DNA from 2 places in the Rahnella sp. 1L-D-7-B-C2 genome. Region 1 is predicted to be linked to the other one. Evidence: predicted binding sites of a transcription regulator. Region 1 holds the regulator's gene; the other holds the start of a gene.
The links. The regulator sigma-54, encoded in region 1, starts transcription at its own class of promoters, with help from an activator protein. The targets are predictions, from matches to a motif close to GTTGGCACANNTTTCGCTNT.

Region 1 (8,715 bases):
GCGGTTCGCCTGCTGATTTGCGATGTGGACGGCGTCATGTCTGATGGCCTGATCTACATGGGAAATCAGGGAGAAGAGCTGAAAAGTTTTAACGTTCGCGACGGTTATGGCATCCGTTGCCTGCTGACTTCTGACATTGAGGTCGCCATTATTACAGGCCGCAATGCGAAATTATTGGAAGATCGCGCCAAAACACTTGGGATCCGTCACTTGTATCAAGGTCAATCAGATAAGCTTTTGGCCTTCCGCGAACTGTTAGATACACTGTCGCTTCGGGCAGAGGAAGTCGCTTACATCGGTGATGACCTGATTGACTGGCCGGTAATGGCCGAAGTGGGTTTGTCCGTCGCGGTTCAGGACGCACATCCTATCCTGCTGCCAAAGGCGCATTACGTCACCCGCATTGCCGGTGGCCGTGGCGCAGTTCGCGAATTATGTGATTTGATTCTGCTGGCGCAGGGCAAGCTGGAGGACGCCAAAGGGCTGTCGATATGAATAAAACAAGACTTTGGATCATTCTGGTTCTGACAGCCATTGTTCTGGTGCTGATTGGCTGGTCGCTGTCTGATAACTCCGATGACGCGCCGCAGGCGGTTAACGATCAGGATCCGACCTATCAAAGCTCCCACACGGTCACCATGGTGTATGACCCGCTGGGCAGCCTGACGTACAAACTGGTCTCCGATCAGGTCAAATACTACACCACCGATCAGGTAACCTGGTTTACCAACCCGGTGGCGACTATGTATGACAAGAATAAAGTTCCAACCTGGGTACTGCGTTCTGATAAAGCCAAGATGACTCAGGATAAAATGCTCTATCTTTATGGGCATGTGCAGGCAGATAGTTTGACGCCGGAAACATCACAGCTGCAAAGAATCAAAACGGACAATGCACGGGTTAACCTGACGACACAAGACGTTGCCTCAGACGATGAAGTGACGCTTTACGGTACAGGTTTTACATCTAACGGCATGAAAATGCGTGGTAATCTGCGTGATAAAACAGCAGAGCTGATCGAAAAGGTAACGACCTCTTATGAAATTCAAAGTAAAAAATAAAATCCGTAATCTTCTGATCACAGGCTCCTTGCTGGCCGTCAGTATTCCAGCATTCGCGTTAAAAGATGACACGACGAAACCGATCACCATTGATTCCGCCAATCAGGCGCTGGATGTGAATACCAACACAGCGACCTTCACCGGCAACGTGGTGGTGAATCAGGGTTCGATTCAGGTCAAAGCCGATAAAGTGGTCGTGATCCGCCCGCAAGGCGTATCCGGTAAAGAAGTGGTTGAAGGCTACGGCAACCCGGTGACTTTCTACCAGTTGCAGGACAACGGCAAACCTATCAAAGGCCACGCGCAGAAAGTCCGTTATGAAGTGGAAACCGATCTGGTGACCCTCACCGGCAACGCGTACTTAGAACAGCTCGACAGTAACGTGAAAGGCGATCGTATTACCTATCTGGTGCAAAAGCAGCAGATGGAAGCCTTCAGTGATAAAGGCAACCGTGTCACGACCGTTCTGGTTCCGACGCAGTTGCAGGAAAAGACCCCGGCAGCAGCCGGCGGCCAGACCAAAAAGAGTAACTGATAATTTATGGCAAAATTAATCGCAGAAAATCTGGCGAAGGCATACAAAGGCCGTAAGGTCGTTGAAGATGTCAGCCTGACCGTTAATTCGGGCGAAATCGTCGGATTACTCGGCCCTAACGGTGCCGGTAAAACCACCACGTTCTACATGGTGGTCGGTATCGTGCAGCGTGATGCGGGCCGCATTATCGTTGACGACGAAGACATCAGCCTTCTGCCATTGCACACCCGCGCACGTCGCGGCATTGGTTACCTGCCTCAGGAGGCGTCCATTTTCCGTCGCCTCAGCGTGTTTGATAACCTGATGGCGGTATTGCAGATCCGTGACGACCTGAATAAAGACCAGCGAAACGATCGCGCTAACGAGCTGATGGAAGAGTTCCATATTTCCCATTTGCGCGATAACCTCGGTCAGTCACTGTCCGGTGGTGAACGCCGTCGTGTGGAAATTGCCCGCGCGCTGGCGGCAAATCCTAAGTTTATTCTGCTGGATGAACCCTTCGCCGGTGTTGACCCGATTTCCGTCATCGATATCAAAAAAATCATTGAGCATTTGCGTGACAGCGGCCTCGGCGTACTGATCACTGACCACAACGTCCGTGAAACGCTGGACGTATGTGAACGTGCCTATATCGTCAGTCAGGGCAAACTTATCGCCCACGGCTCTCCGGCCGACATTCTTGCTGATGAACAAGTGAAACGTGTTTATCTCGGTGAAGAATTCCGTCTGTGATCTGCGCCGCCTGAACCGAGCCTGTTGCGCGTTAACGTAAACAGGCCGTTTCTGACCGAAGCTATACCGTCTCAAATCAGCCACGGATATAAAGCCAAGATATGAAGCAAGGTTTGCAACTCAGATTCAGCCAACAACTGGCCATGACTCCTCAATTACAACAGGCGATCCGTCTGTTGCAATTGTCCACGCTTGAGCTCCAACAGGAGATCCAACTCGCGCTGGAGAGCAACCCTCTGCTGGAACAAACTGACCTGCACGATGAAATCGATGCGGTCGAAACCCCTGACAGTGAAGGTCTGGATACCCGCGAAGCCCTCGAGCAGAAAGACATGCCCGAAGAGCTGCCGCTGGATGCCACCTGGGATGAGATTTACACCGCAGGCACCCCGTCCGGTACCGGCAATGATTACAGCGACGACGAACTGCCGGTGTATCAGGGTGAAACTACCCAAACATTGCAGGATTACCTGATGTGGCAGGTCGAGCTGACGCCGTTTTCCGACACCGACGCCGCTATCGCAACCTCCATTGTCGACGCCGTGGATGACACTGGTTATCTAACAATTTCTCTCGACGACATCCTCGAAAGTATTGGCGATGAAAACGTCACCATGGATGAAGTCGAAGCTGTTTTAAAGCGCGTTCAGCGTTTTGACCCGGTGGGTGTGGCGGCGCGCGATCTACGCGACTGCCTGCTGATTCAGCTTTCTCAGTACGTCCCGGAAACGCCTTTCATCACAGAAGCCAGACTTATCATCAGCGAGCATCTGGATCTGCTGGCGAACCATGATTTCCGCGCACTTATGCGATCAACCCGTCTAAAAGAAGATACACTGAAAGGAGCGATGCTCCTGATCCAGTCTCTTGATCCGCGACCGGGGCAGTCGATCAATACCGGCGAGTCAGAATACGTGATCCCGGATGTATTGGTACGCAAAGTGTCGGGCGTCTGGTCCGTCGAACTGAACTCAGACAGCATTCCGCGACTGAAGATCAACCAGCAGTACGCCGCGATGGGCAATTCCACCCGCAGCGACAGCGACGGGCAGTTTATCCGCAGCAATCTGCAGGAAGCCAAATGGCTGATCAAAAGTCTCGAAAGCCGTAATGACACGCTCCTGAAAGTGACGCGCTGCATTGTCGAACAGCAGCAGGCGTTCTTTGAGATGGGTGATGAATACATGAAACCAATGGTGCTGGCCGATATCGCCAGCGCCGTTGAAATGCACGAGTCGACGATTTCGCGCGTGACGACGCAGAAGTTCCTGCACAGCCCGCGCGGCATTTTCGAACTGAAGTATTTCTTCTCCAGCCATGTCAGTACTGACAGCGGCGGCGAGGCATCGTCCACCGCAATCCGGGCGCTGGTGAAGAAATTGATAGCCGCGGAGAATCCTGTAAAACCGCTCAGCGACAGTAAGTTAGCAACCCTGCTTTCCGATCAGGGCATCATGGTTGCACGCCGTACCGTTGCAAAATACCGAGAGTCTTTGTCCATCCCGCCCTCAAACCAGCGTAAACAGTTAGTTTGACCTCAACAGAGAAGGAAGACATTATGCAGCTCAACATTACCGGACATCACATTGAGATCACCGATCCCCTGAGAGAATTCATCTCGTTGAAACTGGCGAAGTTAGAACAGTATTTCGACAGGATTAATCAGGTGTATGTGGTGTTAAGCGTTGAAAAAGTGCAAAAAGTCGCGGAAGCGACACTGCATGTGAACGGAGGCGAGTTGCATGCCACCTCGGAACATCAGGATATGTACGCAGCGATTGACGGACTGGTTGATAAACTGGCCCGTCAGCTGAACAAACATAAAGACAAACTGAAACAGCACTGACATTCATGTAGCCAACCCTGTGCTACACACCTTCGGGCATCGGCTTGTGACCTTCGGGGAACGAGCCGATATAGCTTTAAGGGTGAATCAGCGCAAAAGTGAAGATGACATGATCAACGATATAGCAATGCAATTAACGTCGGTGCTCAATGCCGAATGCACCAAAAGCGGCGTTCATTGCGCCAGCAAAAAACGTGCGCTGGAAATCATCAGCGAGCTGGCGGCCAAACAACTGAATTTGTCGCCACAGGTGATTTTTGACGCCATTTTGACCCGTGAGCGTATGGGCAGCACCGGGATCGGTGCCGGGATCGCCATCCCGCACGGCAAGCTGGAAGAAGATACGTTACGCGCCGTGGGCGTGTTTATTCAGCTCGAACAACCGATCGCGTTTGACGCTATCGACAATCAGCCAGTGGATCTGCTTTTTGCCTTGCTGGTTCCTGCAGATCAATGTAAAACCCACTTACACACCTTGTCTTTAGTGGCCAAGAAATTGGCAGATAAAACAGTGTGTCGCCGTCTGCGCGGAGCGCAAAGCGACGAAGAACTGTTCAAGATAATGACTGAAAACGAATAATTTTAAGATTCCCGGCAGCGCGCCGGGAAAGTGAATTCTGAACACTGAATGCCAGGGGAGTGACACCATGGTGCTGATGATTGTCAGCGGCCGTTCCGGTTCCGGGAAGTCGGTTGCCCTAAGGGCATTAGAAGACATGGGATTTTACTGTGTGGATAATCTGCCGGTGGTGTTACTGCCGCAGCTTGCCCAGACGCTTGTCGAACGCAATACGTCTGCCGCCGTCAGCATTGATGTGCGCAACATGCCTGAAACACCGGAAGTTTATGAGTATGCGATGTCACAACTGCCTGAGAGTTTCTCGCCGCAGTTGCTGTTCCTCGATGCCGACCGCAATACCCTGATCCGCCGTTACAGCGACACCCGTCGTCTGCACCCGCTTTCCAGCAAAAATCTGTCCCTCGAAAGTGCCATCGATGAAGAAGCCGATCTGCTCGAACCGTTGCGTTCCGCCGCCGATCTGATCATCGACACTTCCGAAATGTCGGTTCACGAGCTGGCAGAAATGCTGCGCACCCGCCTTTTGGGCAAACGTGAACGCGAACTGACGATGGTCTTCGAATCCTTCGGTTTCAAACACGGCCTGCCGATTGATGCCGATTACGTCTTCGACGTACGTTTCCTGCCAAACCCGCATTGGGATCCGAAACTGCGCCCGATGACCGGGCTTGATAAGCCTGTCGCGGCGTTTCTTGACCGTCATACCGAAGTGCACAATTTTATCTACCAGACCCGCAGCTATCTCGAACAATGGTTGCCCGCGCTGGAAACCAACAACCGCAGCTATCTGACCGTCGCCATTGGTTGTACTGGCGGTAAACACCGTTCGGTGTATATCGCGGAAGAACTGGCCGACTATTTCCGTTCCCGTGGGAAGAATGTTCAGTCCCGCCATCGCACGCTGGAAAAACGCAAATCATGACGGTGAAACAAACGGTAGAAATCAAAAACCGGTTAGGGATGCACGCCCGTCCGGCGATGAAGTTGTTTGAACTGGTGCAGAGTTTTGAATCAGAAGTGATGCTGCGCAACGGCACAGGCATTGAAGCGGAAGCCAGCAGCGTGATCGCCCTGCTGATGCTCGACTCCCCTAAAGGCCAGCAAATCGAAATCGAAGCCACCGGCCCCGATGAGGTTGAAGCACTGAGCGCCGTAGTGAATCTGATTAATTCCGGATTCGATGAAGACTGAGAATTAACCCACTGTTTAAGCCGTATTAAATGCGGCTTAAACAGTCGATCGCAATAGCCTTAAAGCTCTCAAAATTCTCACTGCTCAGCAAACGGCTCATCGAACGCTCCCGCACAAACGTCACGAATAAATCGTAAATCGCCATTGCCTCTTCGTAATCCGCCTTGCTGATCGCCAGCAGGAAAATCACATGCGCCGTTTCCCCTTCGCCCCAGGCAATACCCTGCGGAGAAAGCAAAGTGATCACCACGGTTTTCTTCGCCAGCAAACCTAACGAATGTGGCAATGCAATGCCCTCCCCCAGCATGGTCGAGACAATTTCCTCACGCTCTACCACCGACGGGTAAAATGCCTGATCGACATACCCTTCTTCTTCCAGCTGCGAACACACATGCCGGAACAGTTCCGCCTGCGTCATCGGTTCGTTGATGATCATGAAGTGTTTTTCGTCGAAGAATTTTTCCAGCATATAAGGCCGGGTGCGATCCACCAGCACCAGCTTGCCGAGCTGTTCCATCTGGTATTCCGTCGGGAACGGTGAAAGCACAACCACCGGCTTATTCTTCTCGCTGATGCGCGCATTCGAGATAATAAAATCTTCGTCAATGTGCTCCAGCTTCTCGTAATCGCGCAAAGATACGATTTGCTTCATCACCAGCTGCGGATACTTACGGCTGATCTGCGCCTGAATCATACGGATGGTGGAATTGCCGGTATCGCACACCATCATCACCTGCGGATGACGCTGATAGCCAATATCGTAATGCCGCTCCAGTCCGACGCCGATGTGCAGCACCAGAAAACCGATCTCGTTTTCGCTGAGCGTATACGGCGTGTATTTACCCCAGCTGGAGACCGCCGCCAGCGTGACGTCATACGCCATCGGATAATGCTGTTTGATGTTGCTCAGCAGCGGATTAGGAATATTGATCTGATATTTCACCCGCGTAATCATGGTCTTGATATGCGTGAGCAGATCCGCACGCAGCTGCTTATCGCCCTGCAAATCATAGTTATAATGCGCATTGATATACGAAAGAATGTAATCGACCAGCGATTCATCATCGTCGGCGTTAATGTCGGTCGGCAAAATATTCTGCACGCGCCGCGCGGCGATATTCACCCGCAGGTAGGCCTCTTCGGAGGCCGGGATCTCCTTGCCCACCAGACTTTTCAGCTCCTCCGCCAGCCGCAGGGAGACCTGCTTCACCGCCGGATCGCCCTCTTCCGCATCGAAATCCGTCAGCGGATAACCGCCGGCGATGCGTTTGATCGCCACCGCGCAGTAGAGGATCAGATACTGCTCGCCCGCATCGGTCAGCTGAATAGCCGACTGTGTCAGCAGCTGATGCATAAACCGTGTCAGCGGCACCAGCGCTTCCGGCTCCAGACTCTCGGCTTTCAGCAGCGGATTGGCCTGCTCTTCGGCATCGAGCTGAAACAGCAGGTCAGTGAGACAGGCGCGGATCGCCAGTTCTGCGCCGAACAACTTCATACCGTAACGCGGTTTGGTTTCGATATTCAGGTGGTAACGCGCCAGATGCTCCCTCACCTCAGCCATATCATTTTGCAGGGTTCCCCGGCTGACAAACCATTCATCGGCCAGATCTTCCAGCTTCAGTGAAAAAGCTGAGGTCAAAAAGCGGATCAGCAACGTCTTTACCCGCTCTGCGGCGGTGCGCGGCGTCGGGTTCGGTTTAGGCTGTGCCGATTGCTGCAACGAGGAGAACAGCGCCTGATCGTCGATGCGCAGCTGATAACCGCTGCCACGGCTGTGAACAAAGGTCGCGCCATAACCGGCAATGATTTCATTGAGTGATGTGATGTCCGCACGCACGGTGCGCGTTGACACCTCCAGACGCCTGGCCAGCTCATCCTGAGGCAGGGTTTCGGTCTGTAACGCATCAAAAAGTTGCGCCAGCCGTTGATTGGGAAATCTCACCATTGTTGTTCCATATTGTTGCCGCTATACCCCATCCGCTTAAACGAATGGGGTTTGGTTCTCAGGTTGTGTCAGTCAGGGCGCGATAACCATCTGCGACGGACTGCCGACCGCCACGTAGCTGTCGACGAAGGTCAGTTTGCCGCTGTCAGACGATACCTTGAATGTAGTGATGTTATCGCTTCGTTGATTCATTGCGTAAATATATTTGCCGTCCGGTGACAAGGTCAGCGTGCGCGGGTAATCACCACGCGTCCAGGTTTCATCGCTCCATTTCATTGCGCCCTCGCCGGTCACCGAGACCTGCGCGATGCTGTTGTGCAGACGGTTGGCCACGTACAGATGCTTACCGTCCTTACTCAGCACAATGCCCGCCGCAAAGTTGGTGCCTTTGAAACCGGCAGGCAACGAAGACAGGCTGTGCAGTTCAGTCAGCGTGCCTTTAGTGGCGTCAAAGCGATAACTGGTCAGCGTCGAGGCTTCTTCATTGATCAGGAAAACCACTTTTCCGTTGGGATGGAACACAAAGTGGCGCGGCCCGGCTCCTTCGGACGAGGCCTTGATGAACGGCGGCTCGTTGGCTTCGAGTACGCCGGTTTCAGCGTTGAGCTTCCACTGAAAGATCCTGTCCAGACCGAGATCGGTGGAGAACGCGAATTTGCCGGAAGGATCGGTGGCGATCATGTGCGCGTGCGGTCCGTTGTGATCGCTGACCGCGAAACTGCCTTCGGCAGCGGCCGCGGGTTTGCCTGCGCCCGCCGGGCCGGAATCTTGCTGACTGTTGCTGGCGTCGCTGAGTTTGCCATCAGCCGCCACCGGGAATACCGC
Region 2 (8,715 bases), on a different contig from region 1:
AACCAAAGCACGTTTGCGCAGAGCGACCTTTGCACGGCAGGCCAAAAGCCTGCCGGTAAGGCGAACCGGTAGCATCCGACGCCGGAAGGAGTGATTCACCCATGTCAGAACAGACAACCGTCTGGGATTTAGCGCTGATCCAGAAGTACAACTATTCGGGTCCGCGATATACTTCCTACCCAACAGCACTTGAATTCAGCGAAAGCTACGACGACGCAGCCTTTGAAAAAGCCGCTGCCCGTTATCCCGAGCGTTCCCTCTCGCTTTATGTGCACATTCCGTTCTGCCATAAGCTCTGCTACTTCTGTGGCTGTAATAAGCTGGTCACCCGTCAGCAGCACAAAGCCGAAGAATACCTGAACGTACTCGAGAAAGAGATACACCAACGTGCGCCGCTCTTTAAGGGCCGTCACGTCAGTCAGCTCCATTGGGGCGGTGGTACTCCCACTTATCTGACTAAAGCCCAGATAAGCCGTCTGATGGCCCTTCTGCGGGAACATTTCACTCTCCTGCCGGATGCGGAGATGTCGCTGGAGCTTGATCCGCGTGAAATAGAGCTGGATGTGCTGGATCACCTGCGCAACGAAGGCTTCAATCGTCTGAGCATGGGCGTGCAGGATTTCAACAAGGAAGTGCAGCGTCTGGTTAATCGTGAGCAGGACGAAGACTTCATTTTTGCTCTGATCGAACGTGCGCGCGCGCTGGGTTTTAACTCGACCAATATCGATCTTATTTACGGCCTGCCAAAACAAACGGCTGAAAGTTTTGCCTATACGCTGCAACGCGTCGCCGCGCTGAATCCCGATCGCCTTAGCGTATTCAATTACGCCCACATGCCGACTCTTTTCGCCGCTCAACGCAAAATCAAAGATGCCGATTTGCCCGGTGCTGAAGAGAAACTGAGAATCCTGCAGGAAACCATCAGTTCACTGACAGAATCCGGTTACCGCTTTATCGGTATGGATCACTTTGCCCGACCGGATGACGAACTGGCGATTGCGCAGCGTGAAGGCAAATTGCACCGCAATTTTCAGGGTTACACCACGCAGGGTGACAGCGATTTGCTTGGGATGGGTGTTTCTGCAATCAGCATGTTGGGCGATACCTATGCGCAAAACGAGAAAGACCTGAAAACTTATTACGCGCGGGTCGAAGAGCAGGGAAATGCGCTCTGGCGGGGTTTGGAAATGACCGACGATGACTGCCTGCGTCGTGATGTGATCAAAGCACTGATCTGCCATTTCGAACTGGATTTTGCAGATATCGAGAAACGCTATGGTATTCCGTTCAATGAATACTTTGCCGAAGACTTAGCGTTGCTGGTGCCGCTGGCGGAAGACGGACTGGTGGAGGTGAGTAAGAAACATATTCAGGTCACGCCGCGCGGACGCCTGTTGATCCGCAATATTTGCATGTGTTTTGATATCTATTTACGCCGTCAGGTTCGCCAGAAGCAATTCTCCCGCGTGATCTGACCTGCAAACTCAGCGTTTCCCCAAACAAAAACAGCCGCTTTTGCGGCTGTTTTGCTTTTGACGCGGATGTTATTCCATGCCCAGTTCTTTCAGTTTACGTGTCAGAGTATTACGCCCCCAGCCCAGTAAACGAGCGGCTTCCTGCTTGTGGCCTTGCGTATGGCGCAGCGCCGTGGTCAGCAAGGTGCGTTCCATTTCAGGCTGCGCTTCTGATAGCAGGTTTTGATGACCGGAACGCAGCGCGCGATCCGCCCATTGTGCCAGCAGCGTTGCCCAGCTGTCCGGCAAACTCTGCCCGCCCGCTTCGGGCGCCGAGGTTTCGAACAGCTCGCTCGGTAAGTCCTGAATCAGCACTTCCTGACCGGCCGCCATCACGGTTAACCAGCGACAGGTGTTCTCCAGCTGGCGCACGTTACCTTGCCACGGCAGACGCGTCAGTGCAGTTTCTGTTTCAGGATGCAGATTCTTCGCTTCTACGCCAAGCTCTTTCGCGGCAACTTGCAGGAAATAGCGTGCCAGACGCGGAATATCTTCACGACGTTCACGCAGCGGTGGCAAATGCACGCGGATCACATTCAGACGATGGAATAAATCCTCACGGAATTTGCCTTCCTGAACCCGAAGTTCCAGATTCTGGTGTGTCGCTGCAATGATTCGTACATCGACTTTCACCGGCGCATAGCCACCGACGCGGTAGAACTGACCGTCTGCCAGCACGCGCAGCAGGCGGGTTTGTACGTCGAGCGGCATATCGCCAATCTCATCGAGGAACAGTGTGCCGTTATCAGCCTGCTCAAAACGCCCCTGACGAACGGTATTCGCGCCGGTAAATGCGCCTTTCTCGTGGCCGAACAGTTCCGACTCGATCAGGTCTTTCGGGATTGCGGCCATATTTAACGCGATAAAAGGGGCTTTAGCGCGCGGGCTGTGGCGGTGAAGAGCATGAGCAACCAGTTCTTTACCGGTGCCTGATTCGCCGTTGATCAGGACGCTGATCGACGAGCGGGACAGGCGGCCTATGATGCGGAAAACATCCTGCATGGCTGGCGCTTCGCCAATAATGTCAGCCGTCGGACCGCTGGCGGGCTGAGTGCGCGCCGGTTGTTGCTGTTCCTGGTAATGACTGATGGCGCGTTCTACCAGCGCTACTGCTTCATCAATGTCGAACGGTTTTGGCAGATAATCAAACGCACCTTGCTGATACGCGCTGACGGCAGCATCCAGATCGGAATGCGCTGTCATTATGATGACCGGAAGCATCGGATGGCGCTGTTTAATCTGTTTCAGCAGCGCTAAACCGTCCATGCCGGGCATGCGGATATCTGATAACAAAACGTCAGGGGTTTGAGTCGCAATGGCTTCCAGCACTTCATTACCGCTGTCAAACGTAGTGCAGTGCAAACCTGCCCCAGTGAGCGCACGTTCAAGTACCCAGCGGATGGAGCTATCGTCATCGACGATCCAGACTATCCCTCGTTGCATAAGAACCTCACTGGCGAATAGGCAGGAAAACCGAGAATTCGGTATGTCCTGGCCAACTGTTAAATTCAACTTTACCCGAATGCTGATCAATCAAACTGCGCGCGATGGACAGGCCCAAACCGGTGCCCCCCTCGCGGCCACTGACCATGGGGTAAAAAAGGGTGTCCTGCAAATGGGCCGGTACGCCGGGGCCGTCATCTTCAATATCGATACGGGCCGCCAGACGATAACGCACGCCATGTAACGTTATCTGGAAAGCAGTGCGCGTACGCAGTGTAATTGTGCCGCCTTCCTCCCCGAGTGCCTGCAGAGCATTGCGGGTGATGTTCAATAAAATTTGTTCAATCTGGTCGGGGTCATGCGCCAGTTCTGGCAGGCTTGGGTCGTAGTCCCTCACGAGCTGAACGTTATCCGGCTTCTCCATCGACACCAGCTGGCAAACACGTTCTGCAACCTGATGAATGCTTTGCGTGACGTGCTGACTTGGGCGCTGAGGCCCCAGCAAACGATCAACCAGATTACGCAAGCGGTCGGCCTGCTCAATAATGACTTTGGTGTATTCCAGGAGCGCCGGATCCGGGAGCGCTCTGGATAACAACTGAGCTGCGCCACGTAATCCACCGAGCGGATTTTTAATTTCATGCGCCAGACCGCGGATTAAATCACGCGCGGCAACTTGTTGAGCATGCTGCAATTGTTCCTGGCTCAGCCTGCGCTGATTATCCATTGGGGCCAGTTCCACCAGAATGAAACCTTCCGGCAGCATCTGGGCAGTCAGTGACAGCACATGCGCGCGGCCATCCACCACCAAAGTGACTTCGCTGTCTGTAAAGCCCTGTCCGGCCGTCAGACTTTCACGCATCAACTCGATATTCAGCGAAAAATATCCCACCAGCTCTGGCAAAGGTGTGCCAAAAAGTTTGCGGGAACTTTGCGCCAGCAGCTGCTGAGCCGCCGGATTGGCGTAGTGCACCGCCAAATCGTCGTCCAACAACAGAACGCTGTTGATTAAGGAATTCAGGATCTGCCCAGCATCGGGCAGTTTGCCAGTTGCCATACCGCAGTCTCCCGCACCGGATGGGTGCATTTTATCTCGTTACCCGGCGAAAACACGGGCCAGAGGGGTTAAGCAGGAAAGAGTGTGGAGAAAAAAGCCCATCCGGAGATGGGCTGAAAGTTTCCACGGCAACAAATTAAATCGTCTTACTTGATTTTGACGCTGAAGGTTTTCTCACTACCTGACCTTCAGTCGGGTATTCCGCTCAGCGCCTGTACGAAGACGGGCGCTGAGTTCAGCTCTAATCGAAGAGTAGATGCTGATTTATTTATTAAACGCTGTAGTACAGTTCGAACTCAACCGGGTGCGGAGTCATGCGAACACGGTCCATCTCTTCTTTACGCAGAGCGATATAAGCATCGATCGCGTCATCGGTGAACACGCCGCCACGGGTCAGGAACTCGCGGTCTTCGCTCAGGCAGTTCATCGCTTCTTCCAGTGAGCCTGCAACTTTTGGAATTTCTGCTTCTTCTTCCGGTGGCAGGTCATACAGGTTTTTATCCATCGCATCACCAGGATGGATTTTGTTGATGATACCGTCGACGCCAGCCATCATCAGTGCAGCGAACGCTAGGTATGGGTTAGCCGCTGGATCAGGGAAACGTGCTTCGATACGCATCGCTTTAGGGCTTGATACGTGTGGAATACGGATGGATGCAGAACGGTTACGCGCAGAGTACGCCAGCATTACTGGAGCTTCGTAGCCCGGGACCAAACGCTTGTAGGAGTTGGTAGTCGGGTTAGCGTAGGCGTTGATCGCTTTAGCGTGTTTGATGATACCGCCGATGTAGAACAGTGCCATTTCAGACAGGCCGCCGTATTTGTCGCCAGAGAACAGGTTATTACCGTTCTTGAACAAGGACATATGGCAGTGCATACCGGAACCGTTATCGCCAAACATTGGTTTTGGCATGAAGGTCGCGGTTTTGCCAAATGCGTGAGCCACGTTGTGAACCACGTATTTGTAGATTTGGATTTCGTCAGCTTTCTTGGTCATGGTGTTGAAGCGGGTTGCCACTTCGTTCTGACCAGCAGTTGCTACTTCGTGGTGGTGAGCTTCAACAACCAGGCCCATTTCTTCCATGGTCAGACACATGGTAGAACGCAGATCCTGAGAGGAGTCGACCGGAGGAACCGGGAAGTAGCCGCCTTTTACTGCAGGACGGTGGCCTTTGTTGCCGCCTTCGTATTTAGTCGCAGAGTTCCATGCGCCTTCGATATCATCGATAGCGACGTGAGAACCGGAGATGCTGCTGCCGAAACGCACATCATCAAACAGGAAGAATTCTGGCTCTGGCCCGAACAGAACGGTGTCCGCGATGCCGGAAGCCCGCAGGAAATCTTCTGCACGCTTAGACGTTGAACGTGGGTCACGGTCATAACCTTGCAGCGTTGTTGGCTCAAGGATATCGCAACGAATGATCAGTGTGGTTTCTTCAAAGAATGGGTCCAGAACAGCAGTGCTGGCATCTGGCATCAGAACCATGTCAGATTCGTTAATGCCTTTCCAGCCACCGATTGAAGAGCCATCAAACATTTTACCTTCTTCGAAGAAGTCGGCGCTAACCTGGTGTGCAGGAATGGTGACGTGCTGTTCTTTGCCTTTGGTATCAGTGAAACGTAAATCTACGAATTTCACTTCATGCTCATTCAGCATCGTCAAAACGTGTTCAGCGGACATACTAGTTCTCCCGAATTTCTCATTATCGTCGTGGAACGAATAACCATTTTTTGGTCTTTAGTTGGAAATAACAGCCTTACTGGAACTGGCGTGTGGCCTAAACAGCACTATTATTGTCTGATAAGACTCTTTTCACCCTGTAAAAGGTATAGCGAAAACTGTGCCAACTTTGAGAAAATGCAAACAACGCCATTTTACAGGGCTCTTGCTCTCAATAAGTATGCACCATAACGGAAGTTATGCACTACAATGGTGCTAATCGTGAGATGTAAAGCACCAAAGTGGTGCGTCATATTGGTTCAGTGTTCTTTTTGCACCGTGAAAGGGATCACAAAGTAACCATCCTTAAGTTGTTTCAACAAGATCCTTGTGATCTTGTTTAGAACCTCGCTTAATACGTGTACAATAGCGCGCTATTTCTAATGCCTGAGGCAAAGCTGTGATCGAAAATTTGCGTAACATCGCCATTATTGCCCACGTTGACCATGGTAAAACCACCCTGGTCGACAAGCTGCTGCAACAATCCGGTACTTTCGGAGAACGTGCAGAAGCTACCGAACGCGTAATGGACTCCAACGATTTGGAGAAAGAGCGTGGGATTACCATCCTCGCAAAAAACACCGCCATTAATTGGAAAGACTACCGCATCAACATCGTGGATACCCCAGGACACGCCGACTTCGGCGGTGAGGTTGAGCGTGTGATGTCAATGGTCGACTCGGTGCTGCTGGTTGTGGATGCAATGGATGGCCCAATGCCGCAAACCCGCTTCGTGACTAAAAAAGCCTTCGCTAATGGTCTGAAGCCGATCGTGGTAATCAACAAGGTTGACCGCCCTGGCGCGCGTCCTGACTGGGTTGTTGATCAGGTCTTCGACCTGTTCGTAAACCTGGACGCAACCGACGAACAACTCGATTTCCCAATCATCTATGCATCTGCATTGTTGGGTATCGCGGGTACCGACCATAACGATATGGCCGAAGACATGACCCCGCTGTACCAGGCGATCGTTGACCACGTATCTCCGCCACAAGTTGAGATGGAAGCACCTTTCCAGATGCAAATCTCTCAGCTGGACTACAACAACTACGTTGGCGTTATCGGCATCGGCCGTATCAAGCGTGGTACTGTTAAGCCTAACCAACAGATCACTGTGATCGACAGCGAAGGCAAAACCCGTAACGGTAAAGTCGGTAAAGTTCTGACTCACATGGGTCTTGAGCGTATCGAAGCGACCGTTGCTGAAGCGGGCGATATCATCGCAATCACCGGTCTGGGTGAACTGAACATTTCCGACACTATCTGTGACCCGGCAAATGTTGAAGCACTGCCAGCGCTGAGCGTTGATGAACCCACCGTGACTATGTACTTCAACGTCAACACCTCTCCGTTCTGTGGTAAAGAAGGCAAGTATGTGACTTCACGTCAGATCCTTGATCGTCTGAACAAAGAACTGGTACACAACGTGGCATTGCGCGTTGACGAAACTGAAGATGCTGATGCATTCCGCGTTTCAGGCCGTGGTGAACTTCACCTGTCGGTTCTGATCGAAAACATGCGTCGCGAAGGTTTCGAGCTGGCGGTTTCCCGTCCTAAAGTAATCAACCGTAAAATCGATGGCCGCATGCAAGAGCCATTCGAGAACGTGACACTGGATATCGAAGAGCAACATCAAGGTTCTGTTATGCAGGCCATGGGTGAGCGCAAAGGCGATGTCAAAGACATGATCCCAGACGGTAAAGGTCGTATCCGTCTTGATTACCTGATCCCGGCACGTGGCCTGATCGGCTTCCGTACTGAATTCATGACCATGACTTCAGGTACCGGTCTGCTGTACTCCACATTCAGCCACTACGATGATGTTCGTCAGGGTGAAATCGGTCAGCGTCAGAACGGCGTGCTGATTTCTAACGGTCAGGGTAAAGCCGTTGCGTTCGCACTGTACAGCCTGCAAGACCGCGGTAAATTGTTCCTGGGCCACGGCGCAGAAGTGTATGAAGGCCAGATCATCGGTATTCACTCACGTTCTAACGACCTGACTGTGAACTGTCTGACCGGTAAGAAACTGACCAACATGCGTGCGTCTGGTACTGACGAAGCAACGACTCTGGTTCCTGCTATCAAAATGTCTCTGGAGCAAGCTCTGGAATTCATCGATGATGACGAACTGGTCGAAGTGACTCCTCTGTCTGTGCGTATCCGTAAACGTCACCTGACTGAGAACGATCGTAAACGTGCAATGCGTGGTCCTAAAGAAGCGTAATCTTCTTTAACGTAAAGCCGTTACACAGAAACAGGGTGCCTTTGGTACCCTGTTTTTTTTATGTTTTTTTTCTGCCCCTGCGCGTCATCCCGCAATTCTGTCACTGTTCAGCTGTACGTTTTACCGCTAAAGTTAACAGTCATCTTTGAAATCAGGAGCGTGCAATGCTGTACATTTTTGATATGGGAAACGTCATTATTGATATTGATTTCAAACGTGTTCTTGGCGTATGGAGCAATTTCAGCGGAACGCCGCTTGCGACGCTAACTGAGCGATTCTCAATGGGCGAAGTCTTCCAGAAGCACGAGCGGGGTGAAATCAGCGACGAAGAGTTTGCCGCCGAACTCTGCCATGAATTGGGTATCGCGCTGAGCTTCGAACAGTTCAGCCTTGGCTGGCAGTCGGTGTTTGTTGGCTTGCGCGCTGAAATGATTGAGATCTTCAAAACGCTGCGCCAGCAGGGGCATCGCGTGGTGGTCTTATCGAATACTAACCGCCTGCATCTGGATTTCTGGCCGCAAAATTACCCTGAAATCGAAGCCAACACCGACGCTATTTATCTCTCACAAAACATCGGTATGCGAAAACCTGAGCCGGGCATTTTCCAGCATGTTCTGGCACATGAAGGCATCAGTGCCGGTGACGCTGTGTTCTTTGATGATGTGATCGAGAATATCGAAGCGGCACGTGCCGTGGGGATTGAATCCGTGTGGGTGGAAGATAATCAGACAGTACCGAAGTACTTTTCCTGAAGGAT

Region 2: the regulator sigma-54 is predicted to act here: its motif matches at 5,844-5,863, upstream of glnA (glutamate--ammonia ligase).

What each region holds. Positions count from the first base shown of each region.
Region 1 is NZ_JBXAVQ010000010.1:93,246-101,960, forward strand. Features, by position in the region: gene kdsC (3-deoxy-manno-octulosonate-8-phosphatase KdsC) at 1-495, shown strand, start outside; gene lptC (LPS export ABC transporter periplasmic protein LptC) at 492-1,061, shown strand; gene lptA (lipopolysaccharide ABC transporter substrate-binding protein LptA) at 1,039-1,596, shown strand; gene lptB (LPS export ABC transporter ATP-binding protein) at 1,603-2,328, shown strand; gene rpoN (RNA polymerase factor sigma-54) at 2,430-3,863, shown strand; gene hpf (ribosome hibernation promoting factor) at 3,887-4,174, shown strand; gene ptsN (PTS IIA-like nitrogen regulatory protein PtsN) at 4,284-4,754, shown strand; gene rapZ (RNase adapter RapZ) at 4,822-5,676, shown strand; gene npr (PTS phosphocarrier protein NPr) at 5,673-5,945, shown strand; gene AC0Z7K_RS16590 (BglG family transcription antiterminator) at 5,971-7,890, opposite strand; gene AC0Z7K_RS16595 (lactonase family protein) at 7,963-8,715, opposite strand, start outside.
Region 2 is NZ_JBXAVQ010000029.1:19,796-28,510, reverse strand. Features, by position in the region: gene hemN (oxygen-independent coproporphyrinogen III oxidase) at 102-1,475, shown strand; gene glnG (nitrogen regulation protein NR(I)) at 1,545-2,957, opposite strand; gene glnL (nitrogen regulation protein NR(II)) at 2,965-4,014, opposite strand; gene glnA (glutamate--ammonia ligase) at 4,286-5,695, opposite strand; gene typA (ribosome-dependent GTPase TypA) at 6,135-7,958, shown strand; gene yihX (glucose-1-phosphatase) at 8,123-8,710, shown strand.